One region of the Kitasatospora sp. NPDC089797 genome, then DNA from elsewhere that is predicted to be linked to it. Evidence: riboswitches for the same ligand, from Rfam matches in the RefSeq annotation. Region 1 holds a riboswitch; each other region holds the start of a gene.
The links. Region 1 has a riboswitch for magnesium ahead of AB0O91_RS34655 (NRAMP family divalent metal transporter). Riboswitches for the same ligand answer to the same signal wherever they lie in the genome.
Positions count from the first base shown of each region.

Region 2: it holds a riboswitch for magnesium, as region 1 does, so the genes downstream of both, AB0O91_RS37585 (hypothetical protein) here and AB0O91_RS34655 (NRAMP family divalent metal transporter) in region 1, are expected to answer to the same signal.
Region 3: it holds a riboswitch for magnesium, as region 1 does, so the genes downstream of both, AB0O91_RS14275 (NRAMP family divalent metal transporter) here and AB0O91_RS34655 (NRAMP family divalent metal transporter) in region 1, are expected to answer to the same signal.

Region 1 covers NZ_JBFBGS010000059.1:17,494-19,752, forward strand. Annotated here, with positions in the region: gene AB0O91_RS34655 (NRAMP family divalent metal transporter) at 1-1,083, opposite strand, end outside; M-box (ykoK) riboswitch at 1,430-1,607, opposite strand; gene AB0O91_RS34660 (DUF3533 domain-containing protein) at 1,795-2,259, shown strand, end outside.
Region 2 covers NZ_JBFBGS010000071.1:10,449-12,707, forward strand. Annotated here, with positions in the region: gene AB0O91_RS37580 (serine hydrolase) at 1-377, shown strand, start outside; gene AB0O91_RS37585 (hypothetical protein) at 712-1,365, opposite strand; M-box (ykoK) riboswitch at 1,586-1,757, opposite strand; gene AB0O91_RS37590 (SDR family oxidoreductase) at 2,002-2,259, shown strand, end outside.
Region 3 covers NZ_JBFBGS010000015.1:98,202-100,460, forward strand. Annotated here, with positions in the region: gene AB0O91_RS14270 (ABC transporter ATP-binding protein) at 1-505, opposite strand, end outside; M-box (ykoK) riboswitch at 674-850, shown strand; gene AB0O91_RS14275 (NRAMP family divalent metal transporter) at 1,220-2,259, shown strand, end outside.

The DNA.
Region 1 (2,259 bases):
CCCGCGGTGCAGCGAGTGCTTGATGCCGAAGACGTCGCCGATCGCGTACGCGGTGGAGAGCGAGACCGCGAAGGCGCCGATGATCGAGGCGTCCAGCAGGGCGATCGCGAACAGCACGCCGACCACGTGGCCGGCCTTGTCCTCCAGGCCCTTGGCGATGGCGCCCGCGTCGCTGAACTGGCCGAAGCCGTCGGTGCCCGCGAACGCGGCGGCGCAGAAGCCCATCATGGCGGCGGCGCCGATGATCACGATGGCGATGCCGATCCACAGGTCGGCCTTCTCGTACTTCATGAAGCGCGGGGTGATGCGCTTGTCGATGACGTACGACTGCTGGAAGAACAGCTGCCACGGGGCGACGGTGGTACCGACGATGGAGACGATCAGCAGCATCACGGTGGCGAGTTCGCCCGAGGCGCCCGGCATCTGCGGGACCACGAAGTCGTGGGCCATCTGCGAGGTCTTCGGGTGGACCATGAAGTAGATCGGCACCAGCAGCAGCGAGCCGACGCAGAGCGTGACGGCGACCCGTTCGAAGCGCCGGAAGGAGCCGGTGAAGGCCGAGGCGATGATGACCGCCGCCGCCAGGATCACCGAGGCGACCTTGGGCAGGCCCAGGTACCCGGCCGCGAGTGTCACGCCGATGAACTCGGTGACCAGAGTCAGGGCGTTCAGCAGGAACAGGTCGATGACGCTGAAGGCGCCCCAGAACTTGCCGAAGCGCTCCAGGATCAGCCGGGCGTGGCCGACGCCGGTGACGGCGCCCAGGCGCAGCACCATCTCCTGGTTGACGTACAGCACCGGGATCAGCAGGGCCAGCGTCCAGAGCAGCTGGGTGCCGTAGTTCTGGCCGGCCTGGCCGTAGGTGGAGAAGGCGCCCGCGTCGTTGTCGCCGACCATCACGATCAGGCCGGGGCCGACGATCGCCAGCAGGGTCTTGAGTCTCGCGCTCAACCCCTGGCGTGGTGCGTCGTCATCGAGCTTGATGGTGCCGAGCGCACCCTTGATGTCGCCCACGTGGGCGTCGTCCAGCACGGCCGAGCGCGGAGCGGGGATCTTCGAGTCGAGAGTGGAGTTGGTGGTCATGGCGTTCCTCCCGGTACCCCTGACAGGCGGGGCGGTTGGGGACGCGCGGCAGCAATTCCCCCTGCGTGCAGGCACGGCGCATCGGCGCGCGGCGCTGCCGGCCCGTGCGGACGGGCGCGGGCATGGCGAAGCCGCGTGCGGGTGCTGTGTGGTGACGCGCCGTCAGATCAACGCGCAGGGGAGGTTGTTACCGCGTGCCGGAGGTGTACGAGGACAGGCGGGGGTAGGGGCAACTGTGGCCCGGACTACTGCAATCCATGTCTCTCGCCTCCTCCCGGTCGACGCACCCCGTGGTGCGTGTCATCGACGCGGCAAGGAGTTCACCGGCGCGCGGAAAACGGCCACCGGTTCACCCCAACTCGTCAGAGCTTTGGCACTCCACGGCGTGTCCAACCCCTCGAGGTCGGAAGCCACTTCGGATCAACCCTTAGGTCGGGAAGATCTGTCCTAACCCTGGGCGTCTCTCGACGTCGTCGGATCAGTGGCCTGTGTCCGTGAAGAAGCCTCACCGAACGAGGTGCCTTCTTCAAACCTCCAGAAGCATAGCCCCGGCGAAGAGCACTACTTGCGTACTTGGTAGAACCTTTACCTTTCTCGGCGGCCGGCACCCGTCCGGGTGACGCGGGTTTGACCGGTTCGTGACCACGGAACGACTTCCCGCCGTACCGGCAGCGGCACGGCATCCGCCCGTGCCCGAACCCGAGGGGTGGCATGGCGACCGCAGGCTCCCAGGGGGCTCCCCGGCAGGCCAGGGCCCTGGCACTCGCCCGGAACCCCAAGCTCTGGCTCTTCCCGAGCATCCTGTCCGCGCTGGTGGCCGTCCTGCTCTCGCTGCTCTACCTCGGCGGCATCGTCAACCCGACCGGACACCTGCACCGGCTGCCGATCGCCCTGGTCAACGCGGACCAGGGCCCGCCGCCGCCCGGCCGGTCCGTCGACCTCGGCACCGAGCTGACCAGGGCGGTGCTCGCCGGTACCCCCGGTGACACGGTCGACTGGCGGCGGACCGACGAGGCCGGCGCCCGCGACCTCCTCGCGTCCGGCAAGGTCTACGGCGCGCTGCTCGTCCCGGCCGACTTCACGGCCACCGTCGGCCGGCTCACCGCCGGCGGCGCCACCGAGCGGCCCACCCTCACCGTGCTCACCAACCCCGGCCTGGGCAGCCTGGGCTCCTCG
Region 2 (2,259 bases), on a different contig from region 1:
CCGCCTTCACCAACCACAGCACCCCGCGCGACATGACCGCGCTGCTCGCCGCCGTCTGGCACGGCGACGCCTGCCCCGGCGACCACGGCGCCGCCCTGCGCCGCCTCCTCGGCCTCCAGGTCTGGCCGCACCGCCTGGCCTCCGGCTTCCCCTTCGACGACGTCCGCGTCCACGGCAAGACCGGCACCCTCCCCACGCTGCGCCACGAGGTCGGCGTCGTCGAGTACCCCGACGGCGGCCGCTACGCCCTCGCCGTCTTCACCCGCGCCGCCGCCACCACCATCACGCTGCCCGCCGCCGACGCCGCCATCGGAACCACCGCCCGCCTCGCCGTCGACGCCCTCCGCGCCCGAGCCGCGACCGCCGCCGCGGAGTGACGGCCGCACGGGCCCGGCGCGGGACGGGAGTTCGCCCGGGCGCTCAGACGCGCGGGAGTGCCGCCTGCCGGGGCGGTGCGGTGGACGACGGGCAGGCCGAGATGCCCGCCCCATCGGCTGCCCTACTGCCGACCCGCCCCCACCACCGGAACGGGTCGGCGGGAGAAGGGAGTTCGCCGCACCGACAGGCGGAACCGCCTGGGCGCTCACGCACGCGGGGGCGGCGTTGCGCGGGCCGCAAGCTGGGCGGCGCCCGACGATCCGGTCGGAACACGGCGGCCGATCCGCCGTCCTGACGCCTGCACGACCGGATGGGCCTGCGCAGGACGGGAGTTCACCCTGCCGGCAGGCGGGACCACCCGGGCGCCCAGGCGCGCGGGCAGTGTGGTGGGCGATGAGCCCGACGGCGAGCGACAGGCCGACAGGCCCGGCACACCGGCCGCGCACGGGTGCCGCCCGACCGGTCGGCGGCTCGACTGCCGACGCCGGCCACCCCGCCCCCACTGCCGCCGGACGGACGAACAGGCGGGCCGGAGCAGGGAGTTCGCCCTGCCGACAGGCGGCCCCGCCCCGGCGCGCAGGCGCGCGGGGCGGTGTTGCGCGGGCCCCGGGCGCCGCAGCGGGCGGCGTGGTGGGCGATGAGCCCGACGGCGGCGAGGGGCAGGCCGAGGTGCTCGGCGATCCGGTCGGGGCCGTGGCCCTGGAGGGCGAGCAGGTAGGCGGTCTGGACCCGCGAGTCGTAGGCCACGTCGGGAGAGGTGGTGGCGGAGAAGTCGCGGTGGTCGAGCAGGTAGAGGCGCGGAACGCCGTCCTGGAGGGTCAGTTGGAGGAGGCCGCGGACGATCGGCGCGTCGGCGGGCAGGGTGAGCGGCGGCAGGTGCGGCGTCGGCCGGCGGAAGCCGCGCAGCAGGCGGGTGCCGCGCGCGGGGGTGCCGCCGTCGTGGGCGGTGCGCGCGGACGTGAACGCGGGGAAGGCGAAGCGGGTCATGGTGGAACCTCCGACGGCCCGAGGCCGGGGGGAGGGCGCGCGCGAGTGGACCGACCGGCGTCAGCGCGCGCCGGGAATGAGGGCGGAAAGCCGATGGCGGGGCCGACTGTGGCCCGGACTACTACTGGAGTCCATCTCTCTCGCCTCCTCCCGGTCGGGCGCGTGATCGCGCCGCTCGACACGGCAAGGAGCGGACCGGGCCCGCCGCGACGGCGACGCCGGTTCACCCCAACTCGTCAGAGCTTTGGCACTCCACGGCGTGATCCCCGGCGGGGAAGCCACTTGGGATCAACCCTTAGGTCGGGAAGATCTGTCCTGAACCTGGGCGTCTCTCGACGTCGTCGGGTCAGTGGCCTGTGTCCGTGAAGACGCCTCACCGAACGAGGTGCCTTTGAAACTCTCCCGATCATACCCCTTCCGGTGCCGGCCCACGAAGGGCCCTGTCCGCAGGACGCACCCGCCCGCCCGGCGGGCCCATGAGTACGGGCACCCGATCCCGGCCCCGGCCGACGGGAGCCGCGGCGGCGGCATCAGCCCGTCGGCGCCGGGCATGTATGAGAGGTCGTCCGGCAGCGGGCCGTGACGATCCGGCCCGGCCGGGACGCGGCCGGGGCAGCGCGGGGAGGCACCACGGACATGGGCGAACTGGACGGCAGGACGGCACTGGTGACGGGCGGGTCCCGTGGGATCGGGCGGGCGATCGCGCTGCGGCTCGCCGCCGACGGGGCCCTGGTCGCGGTGCACTACGGCGACAACGAGGCCGCGGCGGCGGAGACCGTCGCGCTGATCGCCAAGGCCGGCGGCCGGGCGTTCCCGGTCCGGGCCCGGTTCGGGGACGGCGACGCGGTGGACCGGCTGCTGGAGGGCCTCACCGCCGGTCTGGCGGAGCACGAC
Region 3 (2,259 bases), on a different contig from region 1:
CGATCAGGGCGCGGGCGATGGCGACGCGCTGCTGCTGGCCGCCGGACATGTCGTCGGGGAAGCGGTCGGCGAGTTCGCCGATGCCCAGTTCCTCCAGCGCGGCCAGCGCCTCGCGGCGGGCGGTGCGGCCGGAGACGCCGTCGAGTTCGCGCGGCAGGGCGATGTTCTCGGCGGCGGTGAGCGCGGGGATCAGGTTGTAGTCCTGGAAGACGTACCCGACGGAGCGGCGCCGCAGGTCGGCGAGCTTGCCGCGGCTGAGGCCGCCGAGGCCGACGCCCTCGACCAGGACCTGGCCGTCGCTGGGCAGGTCCAGCCCGCCGGCCAGGGTGAGCAGGGTCGACTTCCCGGAGCCGGACGGCCCCATGACGGCGACGAACTCGCCTGCGTGGACGGTCAGGTCGACCCCGCGCAGGGCGTGCACCTCGGCGGCGCCGCGGCCGTGCACCCGGGAGACCCCGGCCAGCTGCAGGACGGGCGCGGGCCGGCTCGGATCGGTGTGGGACACAGTTCCCCCTCGTGAGCTGTTCAGCTGCATATGTCGGTGAACTATATATGCCGGGAGGGGATGCACAAGTCGTCCGGGATTCGGTCAAGGTTCTACAAAGGTGTCGACGTTCGGCCGAAAAGGTGACATGGAGCGACCGCCCCGGGGCTATGCTTTTCGAGGTTTGAAAAGGCACCTCGTTCGGTGAGGCGTCTTCACGGACACAGGCCACTGACCCGACGACGTCGAGAGACGCCCAGGTTCAGGACAGGTCTTCCCGAGTTAAGGGTTGACCCCAAGTGGCTTCCGGCCGATCCGGCTGGACACGCCGTGGAGTGCCAAAGCTCTGACGAGTTGGGGTGGACCGGTCCCTCGCGGCCGGTGTGCTCCTTGCCGTGTCGTGATGCGGCGCACAGACGGTGCGCCCCCGACCGGGAGGAGGCGAGAGACATGGACTGTGATAGTCCGGGCCACAGTAGCCCCTACCCCCGCATGCTCTCGAACACCTCCGGCACGCGGTAACAACCTTCCCTGCGCGTTCACCCAGGTCTTCGTCGTGCGCCCGAGTGCGCCCCGACGCAAGCCGCCTGACGCACCGTCATGCCCGCACGGCCGCCGCCGCTCAGCGTCGCCGTACGGCGCGGACGTCGTGTGCGCCGACGTGCGCCCGCAGGGAGGATCGCTGCTGCGTGCCCCCTGTCGCCCCCTCCAGGAAGGGGGCAGGGAGGCCCCGCCATGACCAACGTGATGCTGGACCCGAAGGTTCCCGCCGCTCCCGCCGCGGCCCGCTCCGCCGTCCTCGACGACGCCCACGTGGGCGACATCAAGGGTGCCCTCGGCACCATCAAGCTCGACGACTCCACCCCCCGCAGCGGACTCTCCGCCCGGATCAAGACCCTGCTGGCGATCGTCGGCCCCGGCCTGATCGTGATGGTCGGTGACAACGACGCGGGCGCCTTCTCCACCTACGGCCAGGCCGGCCAGAACTACGGCACCCAGCTGCTCTGGACGCTGGCCCTGCTGATCCCGGTGCTGTACGTCAACCAGGAGATGGTGCTGCGCCTGGGCGCCGTCACCGGCGTCGGCCACGCCCGGCTGATCCTGGAGCGCTTCGGCAAGTTCTGGGGCGCCTTCAGCGTCATCGACCTGTTCCTGCTGAACGCCCTGACCCTGGTCACCGAGTTCATCGGCGTGACACTCGCGGCCGGCTACCTGGGCCTGCCCAAGGTCGCCTCGGTGATCCTGGCGGCGGCGATCATCATCGCCTCGGCCTTCACCGGCTCCTTCCAGCGCTTCGAGCGGGTCGCCGTCACGCTCTGCGTCGGCTCGCTGCTGCTGGTGCCGATCTACTTCATGGTCCACCCGAAGACCTCGCAGATGGCCCACGACTTCGTCGTCCCGCAGATGCCGGGCGGCTCCGGCCAGCTCGCGGCCGTGATGCTGGTCATCGTCTCCATCGTCGGCACCACCGTCGCCCCGTGGCAGCTGTTCTTCCAGCAGTCGTACGTCATCGACAAGCGCATCACCCCGCGTTTCATGAAGTACGAGAAGGTCGACCTGTGGATCGGCATCGCCATCGTGATCATCGGCGCCGCCGCGATGATCGGCTTCACCGCCGCCGCGTTCGCGGGCACCGACGGCTTCGGCCAGTTCTCGGACGCGGCCGCCGTGGCCAAGGGCCTGGAGGACAAGGCCGGTCACCTGGTCGGCGTGCTGTTCGCGATCGCCCTGCTGGACGCCTCGATCATCGGCGCCTTCGCGGTGTCCCTGTCGAC